DNA from 4 places in the Bradyrhizobium sp. ORS 86 genome. Region 1 is predicted to be linked to each of the others. Evidence: predicted binding sites of a transcription regulator. Region 1 holds the regulator's gene; each other region holds the start of a gene.
What was found. The regulator PhoB, encoded in region 1, activates phosphate uptake and scavenging genes when phosphate is short. The targets are predictions, from matches to a motif close to TGTCATNNANCTGTCAT.
Positions count from the first base shown of each region.

Region 2: P6U25_RS01475 (alkaline phosphatase D family protein) is a predicted target of PhoB. The motif match lies at 2,398-2,414, and genes of this name have one in related genera.
Region 3: P6U25_RS15195 (OprO/OprP family phosphate-selective porin) is a predicted target of PhoB. The motif match lies at 2,196-2,212, and genes of this name have one in related genera.
Region 4: ugpB (sn-glycerol-3-phosphate ABC transporter substrate-binding protein UgpB) is a predicted target of PhoB. The motif match lies at 2,414-2,430, and genes of this name have one in related genera.

Region 1 is NZ_CP120699.1:7,337,785-7,342,779, reverse strand. It holds gene pstA (phosphate ABC transporter permease PstA) at 1-494, shown strand, start outside; gene pstB (phosphate ABC transporter ATP-binding protein PstB) at 491-1,309, shown strand; gene phoU (phosphate signaling complex protein PhoU) at 1,321-2,040, shown strand; gene phoB (phosphate regulon transcriptional regulator PhoB) at 2,099-2,809, shown strand; gene P6U25_RS33955 (GcrA family cell cycle regulator) at 3,033-3,545, opposite strand; gene P6U25_RS33950 (aspartate aminotransferase family protein) at 4,030-4,995, shown strand, end outside.
Region 2 is NZ_CP120699.1:310,610-315,604, reverse strand. It holds gene P6U25_RS01490 (YkvA family protein) at 1-192, opposite strand, end outside; gene P6U25_RS01485 (4a-hydroxytetrahydrobiopterin dehydratase) at 331-636, opposite strand; gene P6U25_RS01480 (TAXI family TRAP transporter solute-binding subunit) at 912-2,258, shown strand; gene P6U25_RS01475 (alkaline phosphatase D family protein) at 2,478-4,040, shown strand; gene P6U25_RS01470 (N-acetylmuramoyl-L-alanine amidase) at 4,185-4,995, shown strand, end outside.
Region 3 is NZ_CP120699.1:3,333,138-3,338,132, forward strand. It holds gene P6U25_RS15190 (winged helix-turn-helix transcriptional regulator) at 81-458, shown strand; gene P6U25_RS15195 (OprO/OprP family phosphate-selective porin) at 543-2,135, opposite strand; gene P6U25_RS15200 (DegQ family serine endoprotease) at 2,448-3,860, shown strand; gene P6U25_RS15205 (replication-associated recombination protein A) at 3,857-4,995, shown strand, end outside.
Region 4 is NZ_CP120699.1:103,815-108,809, forward strand. It holds gene P6U25_RS00455 (MarR family winged helix-turn-helix transcriptional regulator) at 1-171, opposite strand, end outside; gene P6U25_RS00460 (organic hydroperoxide resistance protein) at 328-753, shown strand; gene P6U25_RS00465 (CaiB/BaiF CoA transferase family protein) at 952-2,157, shown strand; gene ugpB (sn-glycerol-3-phosphate ABC transporter substrate-binding protein UgpB) at 2,486-3,802, shown strand; gene ugpA (sn-glycerol-3-phosphate ABC transporter permease UgpA) at 3,867-4,748, shown strand; gene ugpE (sn-glycerol-3-phosphate ABC transporter permease UgpE) at 4,748-4,995, shown strand, end outside.

The sequences.
Region 1 (4,995 bases):
CGATTATCATCGGCCTGTTCATCTATGGCGCCGTGGTGGTGCCGATGCGCGGCTTCTCGGCGATCGCCGGCTCCCTGGCCCTCGCGGTGATCGTGATCCCGGTCGTGCTGCGCACCACCGAGGACATGCTGCTGCTGGTGCCTAATCCGCTGCGCGAGGCGGCAAGCGCGCTCGGCCTGCCGCGTTCGCTGGTCATCAAGCGGATCGCCTATCGTGCCGCCCGATCGGGTCTGATCACCGGTGTGTTGCTGGCCACCGCCCGCGTCGCGGGTGAAACCGCGCCGCTGCTGTTCACCGCGCTCTCGAACCAGTTCTTCAGCCTGAACCTGACCAGCACGATGGCCAATCTCCCGGTGACCATCAACAACTTCGTGCAGAGCCCCTATGCCTACTGGAAGGAGTTGGCCTGGAGCGGTGCACTGCTCATCACCTTCACCGTGCTCGCGCTCAATATCGGCGCGCGCATCCTAGGTGCCGAAAGGGCCGCAAAATGACCGAGCTTTCCGTTTCGATGACTGCCGCGAGCCACGTCCCCCAGGTGCCGCTTCCAGAGGCGCCGCCGAAAGTGACGGTGCGCAACCTCAACTTCTATTACGGCGAGCACCACGCGCTGAAGAACATCAACCTGACGCTCGGTACCAACCGCGTCACGGCGTTCATCGGCCCGTCGGGCTGCGGCAAGTCGACCCTGCTGCGCATCTTCAACCGGATGTATGATCTCTATCCGGGTCAGCGCGCCGTCGGCCAGTTGATGCTGGACCAGACCAACATCCTCGACCCCAAGCTCGACCTCAACCTGTTGCGCGCGCGGGTCGGCATGGTGTTCCAGAAACCGACGCCGTTCCCGATGACGATCTATGAGAACATCGCCTTCGGCATCCGCCTCTATGAGAAGATCTCGAAGTCCGAGATGGACGACCGGGTCGAAAAGGCGCTGCGCGGCGGCGCGCTGTGGAACGAGGTCAAGGACAAGCTGAACGCCTCGGGCCTCTCGCTGTCCGGCGGCCAGCAGCAGCGCCTGTGCATCGCGCGCACCGTCGCGGTGCGACCCGAGGTGATCCTGTTCGACGAGCCGTGCTCGGCGCTCGATCCGATCTCGACCGCCAAGGTCGAGGAGCTGATCCAGGAACTGTCCGAGGACTACACGATCGCGATCGTTACCCACAACATGCAGCAGGCGGCGCGCGTCTCCGACAAGACCGCCTTCATGTATCTTGGCGAACTGATCGAGTTCGACGACACCAACAAGATCTTCACCTCGCCGAGTGATCGACGCACCCAGGACTACATCACCGGCCGGTTCGGCTGAGGAGACAAGCGATGGTTTCTGAACATACCGCCAAGGCATTCGACAGCGACCTGCAGGAACTCACCCGCCTGGTCGCCGAGATGGGCGGCCTCGTCGAGCGCATGATCACCGAGTCCGTCGATGCGCTGATCCGCCGCGACGTCGCGCTCGGCAAGCGCGTCGTCGCCGCCGACGTCGAGATCGACAGCCTGCAGCGCATCATCGAGGAGCGCGCGGTGCTGACGATTGCGCGCCGCCAGCCGATGGCGATCGACCTGCGCGAGATCGTCAGCGCAATGCGGGTGGCGACCGACCTCGAACGGATCGGCGACCTTGCCAAGAACATGGGCAAGCGGGTCGCGGCGCTGGAGAGCGATTTCCAGCCGCTGAAGCTGATCCGCGGCCTGGAGCACATGACCGACTTGGTGCTGTCGCAAGTCAAGTCGGTGCTCGACGCCTACGCCGCACACGATTTGCCGGCCGCGATGGCGGTCTGGAAGGGCGACGAGGAGGTCGACGCGATCTGCACCTCGCTGTTCCGCGAGTTGCTCACCTACATGATGGAGGATCCGCGCAACATCTCGTTCTGCATCCATCTGATGTTCTGTGCCAAGAACATCGAGCGGATCGGCGACCATGCCACCAACATCGCCGAAACCGTGTTCTACATGATCGAAGGCCAGCAGATCACCGACAAGCGCCCGAAGGGTGACATGACCACCTTTGCCACCACAGTGCCGGGCAACGGCTAGCTGAAGGTGCTGGTTCGCGTTCGGGCAACGGATCAACACAGAGAAAGACCATAGACCGATGAGCGCACGCATTCTGGTAGTCGAAGACGAGGAAGCGCTGACGACGTTGTTGCGCTACAACCTCGACGCGGAAGGCTACGACGTCGAGACGGTCGGGCGCGGCGACGATGCCGACACAAGGCTGAAGGAGCGTGTTCCCGATCTCGTGGTGCTTGACTGGATGCTGCCCGGCCTCTCCGGCATCGAGCTGTGCCGCCGCCTGCGGGCGCGACCCGAGACCAAGCAGCTTCCGATCATCATGCTGACGGCGCGCGGCGAGGAGAGCGAGCGGGTGCGAGGCCTCGCCACCGGCGCCGACGATTACATCGTCAAGCCGTTCTCGGTGCCGGAGCTGCTGGCGCGCGTGAGGGGCCTGTTGCGCCGCGCGAGCCCTGAGCGGCTCGCGACCGTGCTGACTTACGGCGATATCGAGCTCGACCGCGAGAAGCGTCGCGTCGCGCGCTCCGGCCGGCCGATCGATCTCGGGCCTACCGAGTATCGCCTGCTCGAGTTCTTCCTCGAGCATCCCGGCCGCGTGTTCAGCCGCGAGCAACTCCTCGACAGCGTCTGGGGCCGCGACATCTATATCGACGAGCGGACTGTCGACGTGCACATCGGCCGCTTGCGCAAGCTGCTCAATCCCGGCCGCGAGCAGGATCCGATCCGCACCGTGCGCGGTGCCGGCTATGCGCTCGACGACCGCTTCGCCAAGGCGGAGCCGCAGCCGTAAGGCGCGGCAGCAAATAACCACAGCGTCGTCCCGGCAAAAGCCGCGACCCATAACCCCGAATGCAAATTGTTGCGCGAAGTTGGAACGACGAGTCCCGTTCACAACACAAGCCGCAGCGTATGGGGCCCGGCCTGCGGCAGGACGACGCTGGTGACGTAGAGGTGGTCCCTTCACAAAAAAATCCCCGCTTGCGCGGGGATTTTGTTTCCACGGCCTATGCTACTCACCGGGTCGGCGGCTTGTTGGCGGGCCTGCGCCGGTCGGCAGCCGGCTGGTAGGCGATGCGCGAGTGGTGCGCGCAATAGGGCAGGCCGGTGAGCGCCTTGCCGCCGCAGAAGAAGAATTCGGGGCTCGAGGGGTCGCCGACTGGCCAGTGGCAGGTCGCCTCGTTCAGCTCGAGCAGCGACAGCCGTTGGCTCATCGGCACCACATTGTCGTAGGCGACCGGATCCGGCTCCAGCTCGACCTCGAAGGCGTGGGCGAGCGCGGTGTTGCCGCGCGAGACCGGACGCGCCACCCGCATCATGTGTTGGGCGGGACGGGCCTTGCGCTGTCGCGGGGCAGCGGTGGAAGGGGCCTTGGCACGGCCGGACAGGCCAAGCCGATGCACTTTGCCGATCACGGCGTTTCGCGTCACATTGCCGAGTTCCGCCGCAATCTGGCTGGCCGACAGGCCCGCCTCCCAGAGCTTCTTGAGCTGCTCGACGCGATCATCGGACCAGGTCAATACCGTCATCGCATTCTTCCCTTCGCCTTGCGCCGGCCAGTCATCGGAGCGGCGCTGCGAGCCAAATCTGACAAATATCCCTGCGGTCAGAATCCCTTAGCCCTCGCCGGACGCGGTTTTGCGCCCGAACGTGTACGCAGAACGAAAGCTACTTAGAGGGTCCAGTACTGCCGCACGAGATGTCGTATCCGACAGTCCAAACGCTACAATATGGCGTGACTCTGGCGCAAGAGTCCGCGGCAGCGCGTCCACATGTTCCGACACTTATGCATTGCAATGAGGCTTTTCCACCTCACCGGAATGCTCCGGATTGCGCGCGTTTCGCACTGCAGGAAGGCCACTTCGTAGCGATTGACAGAGACTGCCCGCAGCATACAATGCCCGCCACGTGCCGCCCGAAAAGGCGGCACGTTTTGTTTTCCGAAGCTGGCCGTTGCTGCGCTGGCGTCAAGGCACGCGGCAATTGTCGGCCTCAAACCCGTCAGTGATTGCCATGACCAACAGCGCCACGTCGCATCTGCTTCCCGTCTTCGCCAGGGTCGATCTCGGCTTCGAGCGCGGTGAGGGCGCTTGGCTCATCGCAACCAACGGCGACCGCTATCTCGATTTCACCTCGGGCGTCGCGGTGAACGCGCTCGGGCATGCGCATCCGCATCTGGTCAGGGCGCTCCAGGAACAGGCGACCAAGCTCTGGCACATGTCGAACCTGTTCAAGAGCCCGGACGGCGAGGCGCTCGCCGCGCGGCTCTGCGAGCAGAGCTTTGCCGACTACGTATTCTTCTGCAATTCCGGCGCGGAAGCGACGGAAGGCGTGATCAAGCTGGTTCGCCATTATCACTTCTCCAAGGGACATCCCGAGCGCTACCGCATCGTCACCTTCGAAGGCGCGTTCCACGGTCGCACGCTCGGAACGCTCGCCGCCACCGGTTCCGCCAAATATCTGGAGGGCTTCGGTCCGCCGATGGACGGCTTCGACCAGGTTCCGCACGGCGACATCGAGGCCGTGAAGAAGGCGATCGGACCGCACACCGCCGGCATCCTGATCGAGCCGGTGCAGGGCGAGGGCGGCGTGCGCTCGGCCCCGCAAGCCTTCTTCAAGGCGCTGCGCCAGCTCTGCGACGAGCACGGCCTGCTGCTTGCATTCGACGAGGTGCAGACCGGCATGGGCCGCACCGGCGAATTGTTCGCCTACAAGCGCGTCGGCGTGACGCCCGACGTGATGTCGCTCGCGAAGGCGCTCGGCGGCGGGTTCCCGATCGGCGCGGTGTTGGCGAGCGCAAAGGCTGCGGCCGGCATGGCACCGGGCTCGCACGGTTCGACCTTCGGCGGCAATCCGCTGGCGGTGGCGGCGGCCAATGCCGTGCTCGACGTGATGCTCAAACCCGGCTTTTTCGATCACGTGCAGAGGATGTCGCTGCTGCTCAAGCAGAAGCTTGCTTCGGTCGTCGATCGCTATCCC
Region 2 (4,995 bases), 680 kb from region 1:
CAGCGCCGCCTGCACATGGCGCGGCGTCTCGCGATCGAAGGCGCAGTAATAGGCGGCGAGCAGATCCTCGGCGAACGGCAGTCGCGCCACCACCTTCTTGAACTTGATCCAGAAGCGGCGGCGCACGCTTTCGCGATCCTGGGCCAGCCGGTCGGCCGGCTCGAATCCCACGCTGTGTTCGGTCGATGCCATCGCAGGGTTCCCCGACGCCGCGCAGCAGTCGGGCGGCGTTGCAGCGAATCTGGTGATGTAAGACGGCCGCCGCAAGGCGCGCTTGCCGCGACGCCGACGCGCGAACGGCAGCCTCGAGGAGCATGCGATGTCGCTGGGTCAATTGACCCCGAGCTGCCGTGCGATCGCGTTCATGGCCTTGGCGAGCTCGATGTCACGCTTGGTCACGCCGCCGACCTCATGCGTCGCCAGCACGACCTCGACGGTCTTGTAGACGTTCTTCCATTCGGGGTGATGGTCATTCTTCTCCGCGACCAGGGCGGTGCGACACATGAAGCCAAACGCTTCGTTGAAGTCCTTGAACACGAAGGTCTTCGTGATGGCCGCACGGCCGGGCATCTCCGCCCAGCCGGCCAACTCCCAGAGCGCGGCTTTCCTGGCTTCCGCCGACAGCAATTCCACCATGACAGCCCTCCTCTTTGGGGCCCCAACCTTAGCCTAACGGCCGGCCTGCGGGAGGGATCCATGCCGAAATTAAGGCCGAAATCGCGGCCTATCGCCGCTAACCATGACGGAGTTGTAACATCGGCCGGCCCCGGAATTTGCTACATACATAAGATGTATGCGCGCCGGCCCTTTCGAGTTTGAGCCCCAAGCTTTTGTTTGCGAGATCGATGACCGACGGCCCTGGCCCCGCCGACACACTGCCCAAGCCGCCCCGTTCTGCGCGGCAGCGGCTGATTTTCGTGCTGATCGCGGGGGTGCTCGCGATCATCGGCACGCTGGCCGCAGGCTACTATTTCGCGGTGCGGCCGGTGACACTGCGCATCGCGGTCGGCCCGCCCAACAGCGACGACGTCAAGCTGGTGCAGACGCTGGCCCAGGCCTTCAACAACCAGCCCAATAGCCAGGTCAAGCTGCGCCCGGTGCAGACCGATGGCGCTACCGCGAGCGCGCAGGTGCTTGCCGACGGCAAGTCCGATCTCGCCATCATCCGCGGCGATCTCGAAGTGCCGAAGAACGCGCAGGCGGTTGCGACGTTGCGCAAGAATGTCGTGGTGATGTGGGTTCCGCCGGCAGCGAAAGGCAAGCGGCGGAAGGGCCCGAAGATCACCAAGATCGCGCAACTGACCGGCCACAAGATCGGCGTCGTCGGCCGCACCCAGGCCAACGTCAATCTGCTGAAGATGATCCTGGTGCAATATGGCGTCGATCCGATGAAGGTCGACATCGTCCAGTTCCCGGTCAATGAGGCGGTCGAGGCGATCCGCAACCAGAAGGCCGACGCCTATCTCGCGGCAGGGCCCGCCAACAGCAAGATCACCATCGACGCGATCGCGGCTTCAAGCCATGACGGCAACGAGCCGACCTTCCTCGCGATCGACGCCTCCGAGGCGATTGCGCAGAACCACCCGGCCTATGAGGCCTCGGAAATCCCCGCCGGCTCGCTCGGCTCCGCCGACCGGCCCGAGGACGAGGTCAAGACCATCAGCTTCTCGCATCACATCGTCGCCCGCAAAGGCCTCTCGGAATCGACGGTGGCGGCGTTCACGCGGCAATTGTTCCAGATCCGGCAGTCGCTGAAGAGCGATTTCCCGCTCGCCGCCAAGATCGAGACCCCCGACACCGACAAAGACGCCGTCATCCCGGCGCATCCAGGCGCCGCCGCCTTCGTCGACGGCGAGGAAAAGACCTTCCTCGATCGCTACAGCGATTACATCTGGTGGGGCCTGATGGCGCTCTCGGCGATGGGCTCGGCCGGCGCGTGGTTCGCCGGCTATCTCAAGCAGGACGAACGCAACACCAACACCTCGCAGCGCGATCGCCTGCTGGAGATGTTGAAGGCCGCGCGGCGCAGCGATTCGACCGACGAGCTCGACCAGATGCAGGCGGAGGCCGACGACATCCTGCGCGACACGCTGCTGTGCTTCGAGCACGGCACGATCGAACAGGGCACACTGACCGCGTTCAATATCGCGCTGGAGCAGTTCCACAACGCGGTCGCCGACCGCAAGGCGCTGTTGATGAGCATGCCGCAGAACCTGCAGCGCACGGCGGCACAGTTCAGGGCGGCGGGCTCGGCATAGCAGCGCGAGTCCGACCTCTTCTCCATCCGTAGCTTCTCTTCGCCTCCCCCGCAAGCGGGAGAGGGAGCCTGACGAACGTGGTCGCCTCACAGGACCGATACATTCGGGAGCCCGCTCGTCCAACGCTCTGCCTTCGCCCTGTAATCTCTCCGTCATGGAATTTTTCTAGGTCTTTGCCAGCTTGCGGCGCAGTGTTGCGTCCTGTCCCTGGAGGCCCCCATGACGATCCGGTTTTCGCACAAGATCACCCGCCGACGCTTCCTGTCGACCGTGGCAGCAACGGGGGCCGGCGTCATTGCGATGCCTTACCTTTCCCGCGCCGCCGACCGACCGGCGATCACCCACGGTGTGCAATCCGGCGACGTCGGTGTCGATGGCGGCGTAGTGTGGGCCAGGGCCGACCGCCCGTCGCAGATGATGGTCGAGGTCGCGACCACGGAATCGTTTAGGGATGCCCGCGCGCTGCCGCCGATCGCGGCGCTGCCGGAAAGCGACTTCACCGCCAAGATGCTGCTGGAGAACCTGCCCTCCGGCCAGGACATCTTCTATCGCGTCCGCTTCCGCGATCTCTCCCACATCGACGTCGCCGGCGAGCCCGTGGTCGGCCGCTTCCGGACCGCGCCGAGCGATCGCCGTGACGTGTCCTTCGTGTGGGGCGGCGATGTCGCCGGCCAGGGCTGGGGCATCAATCCCGACGACGGCGGCATGTTCACCTTTTCCGCCATGAAGAAGCACAGTCCGGATTTCTTCCTGCATTCCGGCGACACCATCTATGCCGACGGCATCATCTCGGCCGAGCAGAAGCAGCCCGACGGCAAGATCTGGAAGAACATCACGATCCCGGAAAAGGCCAAGGTCGCCGAGACGCTCAACGAATTCCGCGCCGCCCACAAATACAATTTCCTCGACGACAATCTGCGCGCCTTCAATGCCGAAGTGCCGATCTTCGTGCAGTGGGACGATCACGAGGTGACCAACAACTGGTCGCTGTCGAAGCAACTGCCCGCGACCTACAAGGAGCGCGACATCACGCTGCTCGCCGCGCGCGCGGCCCGCGCCTTCCACGAAATGTATCCGATGCGCGAGAGCATCGTCGAGCCGGGCCGCGTCTACCGCACGCTGAGCTACGGTCCGCTGCTCGACGTCTTCATGCTCGATGAGCGCAGCTATCGCGGCCCCAATGGCCCGAACCTGCAGGAGGCCTACGGTCCCGACGCCTATTTCCTCGGGCCCGACCAGCTCGCCTGGCTGAAGCGCGCACTGCTCAACTCGCGCGCCACCTGGAAGGTGATCGCCTCCGACATGCCGCTGTCGCTCATCGTCTACGACGATGCGGCGAACAAAAAGGGCTCGGAAGCCTTCGCCCAGGGCGACGGCCCGGCACGTGGTCGCGAATTCGAGATCGCCGACCTCCTCCGTTTCATCAAGACCGCCGGAATCGTCAACACGGTGTGGCTGACCGCCGACGTGCATTACGCTGCCGCGCACTATTACAACCCGAACAAGGCCCAGTTCCAGGAGTTCGATCCGTTCTGGGAATTCGTTTCCGGTCCGCTGCATGCCGGCACGTTCGGCCCGAACGAGCTCGACAACACGTTTGGCCCGGAAGTGAAGTTCGTGAAGGCGCCGGGCGAAGCGAGCCAGAATCTGCCGCCCTCCGCCGGCATGCAGTTCTTCGGTCACGTCAAGATCGACGGCAGGAGCGGACAGATGACGGTGAGCTTGCGCGATCGCGCCGACGCCGAATTGTGGTCGATCACGCTCGATCCGAAGCAGGCGTAGTCCGCTCGCACCCGCTGCGGAACCGCCGCTGTGCTGGACGCCCTTGGCACGGCCGGGGCTCCGCAATTGACCGGGATGGACGCCACCGACCTCTTCCGCTATCGATAGCGGAGCCATTGTGCTGGGGGCCCGAAGGGGCGGAGCATGAGGCGCTGCGAATCCAATCGTGTGCTCGGCGGCATCGTTGCGAGGTCTCGACCTTGCCGCCTCATTGCCATCACCATAGCAGCGCTCGTGCTGCTGCCGATCGAAGCCAGCGATGCTGGCTGGCGGCCAAAGATCTTCAAGGACTCGTCAAAGCACGCCGGCTCGTCAAAGCGCGTGAAGGCGGCAAGGCCGGCGAAGTTGGCAAGGCGCAGCGTCGCACCAAAGCCCCACGGCACGCGGCTTGCCGCCCTCGGGCCGGTCGTCCTGCCTCATTCCGCGCTGAAGCCGGCCTCGCCAACCTGCAATCCCGCGACATTCCGGGTGGTTGTCGATGTGGGGCATACGGCGGAATCGGAAGGCGCGATCAGCGCGCGCAATGTTGCCGAATACACCTTCAACCTGCGCCTTGCGAAGCTGATCACGGAGAAGCTGAAGGACGACGGCTTTGCCGAAACCAGACTGCTTCTGACCGAGGGTAAGGCCAGGCCCAGCCTCTTCAAGCGCGTGGCGGCCGCCAATGATCTGAGCGCGGATCTCTTCCTGTCGATCCACCATGACTCCGTGCCCAACAAGATGCTCGAGGACTGGGACTTCGAGGGCAGGAAAAGCCATTACAGCGATCGGTTCAGCGGGTACTCCGTCTTCGTCTCGCACGACAATCCGGACTTCGCGGCGAGCCTCTCATTCGCCGAACTGATCGGCAAGGAATTGAAGGCCCAGGGGCTTCATTATGCCGACCAGTACACGCAGCCGATCATGGGCCGCTACCAGCATCCGCTGCTGAACAAGGAAACCGGCGTCTACAGCT
Region 3 (4,995 bases), 3.7 Mb from region 1:
CTGTCGCGCTGGCCTCCACTTGGCAAGTACTGTAAATTCAGGGAACTAGTCCCCGTTTGGATACTATTGGGAATAATCCAATGAAACGGCAGAATTTCGTACGCCGGCCGGGCTGCGCGGTCGAGACGGCGCTCGACCTGATCGACGGCAAATGGAAAGGCGTGATCCTGTTTCATCTACAGGCCGGCACCCAGCGCTTCGGCGAGTTGCGGCGGCGGATGCCCGGCATCACCCAGCGCATGCTGACCAAGCAATTGCGCGCGCTCGAGGACGACGGCCTCGTGATCCGCAAGGTCTATGCCGAGGTGCCGCCGCGGGTCGAGTACACGCTGTCCGAACTCGGCGAGAGCCTGCGCCCGGTGATCGATATCCTCAAGGCATGGGGCGAGAGCCATCAGGAGCGGTTGTCCTGTGCACCGGCGCCGGAGGTATCGAGGAAACCGAAACGCGCGGCCTGAGCCGCGCAAGAGATCATAGCGAAAGCCGGGAGCAGGGTGCGGCTGCCGGCTATCGCGACGATGATCGCCGGCGATCACGCCGTGTCAGAACGCGACCTGCGTGCGCATCGCCACGGCGTCGAACTTCGAGCCGACGTCGGCGGGCGAAGTGGGCGATGCTTGCCTGGCGACGTTGCCATGCAGGTAGTCCAGCATGAAGCGGATGTTGCCGTTGACGTACCAGTTCAGCGCGGCCGTGTAGACGGTCTGCCGTCCGCCCGCGATGCCGGTTGCCGATCCGATCTGGTCATTCAGGTCGATCGTGCTGATGCGCCCGGCGATTTCCCAGGCACCCCAGCCGCCGCCGTCGAGCGAGAACGGGTGCGCGGGTTTGACACCGTTATAGGCTGCGGCGGAAGCGTTGTAGGTATGCGTCTCGCCGGTCAGCACGTAGCCGGCTTGCGCGTAGCCGCCCTGGAATTTCAGGCTCGGCGCACCGATCGGCGGCAGGCCGGTGTTTGCGCCACGATCGACATTGAACCAGAAATACTCGCCCTGCAGGATCAGCGGGCCATAGGTCGCGGCTGCTTCGACGCTGTAGACTTGCGCCCCCGACGCGTTGGCGATCGCGCCGGTGGTCGCCAGCACGGTCGGATCGATGCGCAGTTCGGGCCGATCGCTGAGCGTGACCGTCTGCGCCTGCGTCACCAGATTCCGCGCCGGCTGAATCAGCCATTCTGCGTCGGCGCCGATATGCACCGAATAGTCGTGGCCGCTGATCGGATTGCCGGCGATGCGGGCGACTGCGCCATATTGCTCGGTGCTTCCGGCCGGCGAGGTGCTCGACGCGGAGTGGATCGCACCCGTGGTCGGTCCGGTGACATAGCCGCCGATCCAGAGCTGGTCGTTCCACCAGCGGGTGCCGACGGTCGAACGGAAGTCGCCGGCCGCGATGTTGGTCGCGACGACGCCGGCCGAAGCGCGCTCCATGAACAGGATATCGTTGGAGCTCGTGGCTTCGTCGAGCGTGTAGGGCAGGTCCATGATGCCGCCTTCGATCGCCATCTTGCCGCCGAACGGTTTGAGGCCGGTGTAGCTCAGATAGGCGTTCTCGACGCCGGAGACGCCGCCGCCCGGCAACGATCCCGGCGCTGAGCCACCGAAGCCGTCCGATGAGCCACCGAAGTCGTAGATCAGCGCGTAATTCCAGTCGCTGAGGAACTTGCCGATGATGCCGATGCGCGCGCGGCGGACATTCTCGCCGCTGTCCAGCCTTTGCGGCGATGTCCCCGCGGAATTGGGACGATAGTCGTAGCCCCCGACATCCCAGTGCAAGCGACTCGTGATCGCGATGCAGTTCTGTTCGTCCGCTGTGCAAATCGTCGGCCGGTTGTTCGGCATCGACACCACGGCGCCGGACGGCGCGGTCGGCCCCTTGACCGGAATGGCCGCATTGGCGTTCGCGACGCTCGATGCCTTTGCATCTGCCGCCCTCGCATGCGCATTCGCGGCGGCCGCCGTCGCCGCGTTCGCGTTGCTCTGCTTCTGCAGCTTGTCGATCTTCTGCTCCAGCATGCGGAGCTGCTGCTTGAGCAGCGCGATCTCCGCATCGCTGTTGGCCGTTTCCGAATGTGCCGGCGAGCTGGCGAGAGCTCCCGCCACGCCGAGCGCGATTGCACCCAACCTTGTCGCACCCATCTTACGCTCCCCTGTTGAGATGAAGTCCCCACTCACCGAGCAGAGTCCTAGGAGCGTATCGTGACTGACGCACGACAGCGCCGTCCGGGCGTGCTGTTCCGCTCGTCGTATGTCTGCAACAAGCGCAGTTGCGCAGTGAGAGGACGACAATCATAGGAGCTTGGCGGCGTGCATCAACGTGTCCCGAACCGGTTTTGCACCGTTCGGTTGGGCGGCGGACCCCACCGACGAGGCGCCAGATATTGGACCGGATACCCTTCAATTGCCGTACGAACACGCCTATATTCCGGCGTTTTTCCGCAAGAGGTGAGAATGCTCCGATTCATCCGCTTTGCCGCTATTCCCGTCCTGTGCGCGCTGGCCTTTACGGCGAGCCTTGGCCCTGCCGGGGCGCAGGAGCGTCGCGTTCCGTCCTCACAGGCGGAGCTGCAGCTCTCCTACGCGCCGATCGTGCAGCGGGTGCAGCCGGCGGTGGTCAATGTCTACGCGGCCAAGATGGTGCAGAACCGCAATCCCTTCCTGGACGATCCGATCTTCCGCCGCTTCTTCGGCGTGCCGGGCCAGCAGCCCGAGCAGATGCAGCGCTCGCTCGGCTCCGGCGTGATGGTCGATGCCTCCGGTCTCGTCGTCACAAACAATCACGTGATCGAGGGCGCCGACCAGGTCAAGATCTCGCTTGCCGACAAGCGCGAATACGAGGCCGAGATCGTGCTGAAGGACAGCCGCACCGACCTTGCGGTGCTTCGGTTGAAGGACACCAACAAGGAGAAATTCGCGACGCTCGACTTCGCCAATTCCGACCAGTTGCAGGTCGGTGACGTCGTGCTCGCGATCGGTAACCCGTTCGGCGTCGGCCAGACCGTCACGCACGGCATCATCTCGGCGCTGGCGCGCACCCAGGTCGGCATCACGGATTATCAATTCTTCATTCAGACGGATGCCGCGATCAACCCCGGCAATTCGGGCGGCGCGCTGGTCGACATGACAGGCCGGCTCGCCGGCATCAACACCGCGATCTTCTCGCGCTCCGGCGGTTCGCAGGGCATCGGCTTTGCGATTCCCGCCAACATGGTGCGCGTGGTGGTGGCCTCGGCCAAGAGCGGCGGCAAGGCGGTGAAGCGGCCGTGGCTCGGCGCGCGCCTGCAGGCGGTGACGCCCGAGATCGCCGAGACGCTGGGGCTCAAGCTGCCGTCCGGCGCGCTCGTCGCCAACGTCGCGCCAAGCAGCCCGGCGGCCAAGGCGGGGCTGAAGCTGTCCGATCTGATCGTCGCGATCGACGGGACGCCCATCGACGATCCCAATGCGTTCGACTATCGCTTCGCGACCCGTCCGCTCGGTGGCACCGCGGAGATCGACGTGCAGCGCGGCGGCAAGCCGGTCAAGCTCACCGTGCCGCTGGAGACCGCGCCCGATACCAACCGCGACGAGATCGTGCTGACCGCGCGCTCGCCGTTCCAGGGTGCCAGGGTCGCTAACATCTCGCCGGCGTTGGCCGACGAGCTGCATCTCGACGCGGGAGCCGAGGGTGTCGTGGTGACCGAACTTGCCGATGACGGTACAGCGGCCAATGTCGGCTTCCAGAAGGGCGACATCATCCTTGCCGTCAACAACCAGAAGATCGCGCGGACCAGCGATCTCGAGAAGGCGTCGAAGACGGGGACGCGGGTCTGGCGGATCACGCTGGTGCGCGCCGGCCAGCAAATCAACGTGACGCTTGGCGGATGAGCCCGAAGCAACCACGCGAGACGTCCAATCTGTTCGCTGCGGCGGGAATGGAGCAGGATGCGCCGCATCCGCTCCCGGACCGGCTGCGGCCGCGGACACTTGCCGATGTCGTCGGCCAGGATCACATCCTCGGTCCCGACGGTGCGTTGACGCGCATGCTGGAGACGCGGACGCTGGGCTCGCTGGTGTTCTGGGGACCGCCCGGCACCGGCAAGACCACCGTGGCGCGGCTGCTTGCCGACGCCACCGAGCTGCATTTCGAGCAGATTTCGGCGGTGTTCTCCGGCGTCGCCGACCTCAAGAAGGTGTTCGACGCCGCGCGCGCCCGCCGCGAGACCGGCAAGGGCACGCTGCTGTTCGTCGACGAGGTGCATCGCTTCAATCGCGCGCAGCAGGATTCCTTCCTGCCCGTGATGGAGGACGGCACGGTGGTGCTGGTCGGTGCCACTACGGAGAATCCATCGTTCGAACTCAACGCCGCGCTGCTGTCACGCGCCCGCGTGCTGGTATTTCACTCGCTCGACGCGGCCGCGATCGAAAAACTGTTCGCCAACGCCGAGAGAGTCGAGGGCAGGAAGCTGCCGCTCGATGCCGAGGCGCGCGCCGTGCTGGTGCGGATGGCCGACGGCGACGGCCGCGCATCGCTCACGCTCGCCGAAGAGGTCTGGCGCGCCGCGCGCAAGGGCGAGGTGTTCAACGCCGCGCAGTTGCAGGACATCCTGCAACGGCGCGCGCCGATCTACGACAAGTCGGCCGATGGTCATTACAACCTGATCTCGGCGCTGCACAAGTCGGTGCGCGGCTCCGATCCCGACGCCGCGCTGTATTATCTGGCGCGCATGTTCGATGCCGGCGAGGACCCGCTGTTCCTGGCGCGGCGCGTGGTGCGCATGGCGGTGGAGGATATCGGGCTCGCCGATCCGCAGGCGCTGGTGATCTGCAACGCCGCGAAGGATGCCTATGACTTCCTCGGTTCGCCCGAGGGCGAGCTCGCGATCGCACAGGCCGTGATCTATCTCGCGACCGCGCCGAAATCGAACGCGGCCTACACCGCGTTCGGGGCTGCGATGCAGACCGCCAAGCAGGGCGGCTCGCTGCTGCCGCCGAAGCATATCCTGAATTCGCCGACCAAGCT
Region 4 (4,995 bases), 470 kb from region 1:
GTCGCGCTCCCACAGCGTCAGCATGACGAGATATTGCGGATAGGTCAGGCCGAGCTTGTCGAGCAACGGCTTGTAGACGCGATTGAAAGCGTGCGCGGTCGAATAGACCGCAAAGCAGATCTGGTTATCGAGCCGCAGCGCCTGATCGGCCGCCGTCTGTTTCCTGACCATGGAAATCCGTCGTGTCACATTCCCGGGTCATTGTGGGCTTGCGGCGGCACAGATTCAATTGCGAACAATTAAATGTGAGGCCGCATAATTTATATTGCGCGCAATCTAACTTTGCGCGATCTATTTGATCGTCGAATTTCAACAAGGGAGACCATGATGTCTGTGAACGTGCTCTACAAGACCAGCGCCAAGGCAACCGGCGGCCGTGACGGCCATGCGGCGACCCTCGACGGCGCGCTCGACGTCAAGCTCACGACGCCCAAGGAGCTTGGTGGCGGCGGTGGCGCCGGCAACAACCCGGAGCAACTGTTCGCGGCCGGCTATGCCGCCTGCTTCATCGGCGCCATGAAGTTCGTGGCCTCTCCGGGCGGGCCGAAGGTTCCCGCCGACGCCTCGGTGACCTCGACGGTCGGCATCGGCCCGCGCTCGGAAGGCGGCTTCGGCCTCACCGTGGACCTCGCGGTCTCGCTGCCCGGCGTTGCACGCGCGGACGCAGAAGCGCTGGTTGAGAAGGCGCATCAGGTGTGCCCCTATTCCAACGCGACCCGCGGCAATGTCGACGTCAAGCTGACCGTCGTCTAAGTCGCCTCCGTCCATGGTCCGCCGCCGCGCCGGCGGACCATCGATTCCCCGGCCGGCCCAAACGGGCGCCGGTTCGCGTGGCGAACGTCGGAGCGCCCGATTGCATGGGCCTGCGCGCGCGAGGGCATTGCTGCCTCGCTTGAACACCGTTAGCTCTGGACCCTCACCCACGACACCATCCGAGCGAAGGTTGCTTCTATGAATACCCCTGCGCCAACCGGCGCGATGACCGGACTGCGCGTGATCGATCTGACGCGCGTGCTCGGCGGCCCCTATTGCACGCAAATCCTTGCCGACCACGGCGCCGACGTGATCAAGGTCGAGCCGCCGGCGGGCGACGAAGTCCGAGACTGGGGCCCTCCCTTCCACGAGGAGGACGCGGCCTATTTCGTCGGCATCAACCGCAACAAGCGCTCGATCGGCCTCGATCTCGCCTCCGAGGGCGGACGCGCGGTGCTGATGAAGATGCTCGAGACTGCCGACGTGCTGATCGAGAACTTCAAGCCGGGAACGCTCGACAAATGGGGCATCGGCAATGACGTGCTGCGGGCGAAATTCCCACGCCTCGTGCATTGTCGCATCTGCGGCTTCGGCGCCGACGGCCCGCGCGGCGGCAATCCCGGCTACGACGCGATCATCCAGGCGATGACCGGCATGATCGCGGCGACCGGCTCGCCCGAGAGCGGACCGATGCGGATCGGCGTGCCGCTGGTCGACATCACCACCGGGCTCTATGCCGCGATCGGCATCCTGATGGCGCTGTCGGAGCGGCAGCGCTCGGGCCTCGGCCAGTTTCTCGAGACCACGCTGTACGAGACCGGCCTTGCAATCATGCATCCGCACACCGCGAACTACTTCATGCATGGCAAGCCGCCGTCGCTCACCGGCAACGAGCATCCGAACCTCGTTCCTTACGCGATCTTCCCGACCAAGACCGACAACATCTTCATCGGCGTCGGCAATGACGGGACGTTCCGCAAGCTCGCCAGGGAGATCGGCAAACCCGAGCTCGGCACCGATCCGCGCTTTGCCCGCAACAAGGACCGCATCGCCAATCGCGACGCGCTGCGCGAAGAGCTCGCCGCGGTGTTCAGCCAGCACGAGGCCGAGCCGCTGTGCAACCGACTGCTCGCCGCGGGCCTGCCGGCCGGGCCGGTGCAGAAGATCGACCAGGCGCTGACCAACCCGCACACGATCTACCGCGGCGACGTCATCGAGAAGGATTGGTACAAGGGCGTCGCCTCGCCGATCCGGCTCGATCGCACCAAGCCCAATTTGCGGCGGACGCCGCCGAAGTTCAGCCAGCACGCCGCGGAAGTGCTGGGCGAGTTCGGCTACTCCGGGGACGAGATCAGTGCCCTGGTTGACAAGGGCGTGGTCTGCGGCCCCGAACGCAAGCGCTAACCAGGTCGCTTCGACCAAAGGCCGGCCCCGCACCGATTGTGGGGCCGGCCTCGTTTGGTGCGCAGACACAAAACAAGCACTCCAGAGAAATCTCGCCTGATTCCCTCGGCCCCCCGGTGGACGAGCGCAATCAAGCGCCGAGCTGCGGTGCCATGTCACGCCTGACGTTGCACTGCACCGACGTGTTTGCGATCTCCGCCTTTTTTACCGCTTCCCTTCGCGCTGGCTTCCCCCGTACCATGGCTTTCGTTTATACGGTCATTTGAACGTCATCCGGCGCTGTTAACGCGCGTAACGAAACCTGACGTTCCATCCGGGAGGGATTTTGATGCTTTTTCGACGACTTGGCGCTGTCGCAGCGGCGTCTGCCACGCTTGCGTTCGCGTCACCCGCGTTTGCGGTGACAGAGATCCAGTGGTGGCATGCGATGACCGGCGCCAACAACGACGTCATCGTCAAGCTCGCCAACGATTTCAACGCCGCACAGAGCGATTACAAGGTCGTCCCGACCTATAAGGGCGGCTACGCGGACACGATGAACGCCGGCATCGCCGCGTTCCGCGCCGGCAACGCACCGGCCATCCTGCAAGTGTTCGAGGTCGGCACTGCGACGATGATGGCCGCCACCGGCGCCGTGAAACCCGTCTACAAGCTGATGCAGGATGCCGGAGAGAAGTTCGATCCGAAGGCGTATCTGCCCGCGATCACCGGCTATTACTCGACCTCGAAGGGCGAGATGCTGTCGTTCCCGTTCAACTCGTCATCGACGGTGATGTGGATCAATCTCGACGCGCTGAAGAAGGCCAACATCGCCGAGATTCCGAAAACCTGGCCGCAAGTGTTCGAGGACGCCAAGAAGCTGAAGGCGGCCGGTTACACCACCTGTGGCTTCTCCAACTCCTGGGTCACCTGGGTCAACCTCGAGCAGCTCTCGGCCTGGCACAACGTGCCGCTCGCGAGCAAGGCCAACGGCCTCGACGGCTTCGACACGGTGCTCGAGTTCAACGGCCCGCTGCAGGTCAAGCATCTCGAAAATCTGGTCGAGCTGCAAAAGGACAAGACCTACGACTATGCCGGCCGCACCAACACCGGTGAGGGCCGCTTCACTTCGGGCGAATGCCCGATCTACCTGACCTCGTCGGCGTTCTTCGGCAACGTCAAGGCGCAGGCCAAGTTCAACTTCACGGCGGCGCCAATGCCCTATTATCCCGACGTCAAGGGCGCGCCGCAGAACTCGATCATCGGTGGCGCTTCGCTCTGGGTGATGGGCGGCAAGTCGGCCGACGAATACAAGGGCGTGGCCAAGTTCCTGACCTTCCTGTCGGACACCGACCGCCAGGTCTGGATCCACAAGGCTTCCGGCTATCTGCCGATCACCAAGGCAGCGTATGAGAAGGCAAAGGCCGAGGGCTTCTACAAGGACCAGCCCTATCTCGAGACGCCGCTGCTCGAGCTGACCCACAAGGAGCCGACCGAGAATTCCCGCGGCCTGCGGCTCGGCAACATGGTGCAGCTCCGCGACGTCTGGGCGGAAGAGATCGAACAGGCGCTGGCCGGCAAGAAGACCGCCAAGCAGGCGCTCGATGCCGCCGTCGAACGCGGCAACCAGATGCTGCGGCAGTTTGAAAAAACCGCCGTCCGCTGAGATGATGCGCTAGACCACCGACCCGGCAGGCCGCATCCCGCGGCCTGCCATTTTTCCAGACCTCATGCAAAAGCAGTCGATTTTCCAATCAAAGCTGTTGCCCTACGCGCTGGTTGCCCCGCAACTCGCGATCGTCTTGATCTTTTTCTACTGGCCGGCCGCGCAGGCGGTGATCCAGTCGTTCCTGCTGCAGGATGCGTTCGGCCTCTCGACCACCTTCGTCTGGTTCGAGAACTATCTCGATCTGCTTAAGGAGCCGGCCTACTTCGACGCGATCGTGCGGACCTTCGCGTTCTCCTTCGCGATTGCGGTCTCCTCGCTGTCCTTCGCGCTGTTGCTGGCCGTGATGGCCGACAAGCCGCTACGCGGCTCCACGCTGTACCGCACGCTCTTGATCTGGCCCTATGCGGTGGCCCCACCGGTCGTCGGCGTACTCTGGATTTTCATGCTGCATCCGTCGCTCGGCGTGCTCTCGCGCCATCTGCGCGCGCTCGGTGTCGACTGGAATCCGCTGCTCAACGGCGACCAGGCTGCGCTCCTGATCATCCTTGCCGCAGCCTGGAAGCAGATTTCCTACAACTTCCTGTTCTTCCTCGCCGGCCTGCAGAGCATTCCAAAGAGCGTGCACGAGGCGGCCGCGATCGACGGCGCCCGGCCGATGCGGCGGTTCTGGACCGTGACCTTCCCGCTGCTGTCGCCGACCATCTTCTTCCTGCTGGTCGTCAATATCGTCTACGCCTTCTTCGACACCTTCGGCATCATCGACACGATGACCCGCGGCGGTCCCGGCAAGGCGACGGAAACGCTGGTGTACAAGGTCTATACCGACGGTCTGCTCGGCGGCAACCTCGGCTCCTCGGCGGCGCAATCGGTGATCCTGATGGCCATCGTCATCATGCTGACGGCGATCCAGTTCCGCTTCGTCGAACGCAAGGTGACCTACTGATGGTCGAGCAAGAGGGCATCCGGCGCTACGTCGCCCACGTCATCCTGTGGATCGGGATCGCGATCGTCGCGTTCCCGGTCTACCTCGCCATCGTCGCCTCGACGCAGGACAACGCTGTCATCGCCAACGGGCAGATGTCGCTGTTGCCCGGCGGCCATTTCTTCGAGACCTACTATCAGACGATCTTCGTCGGCTCGAGCGGCTCGACCCGCGAGCCGGTCGGCAGCATGATGCTGAACTCGCTGAT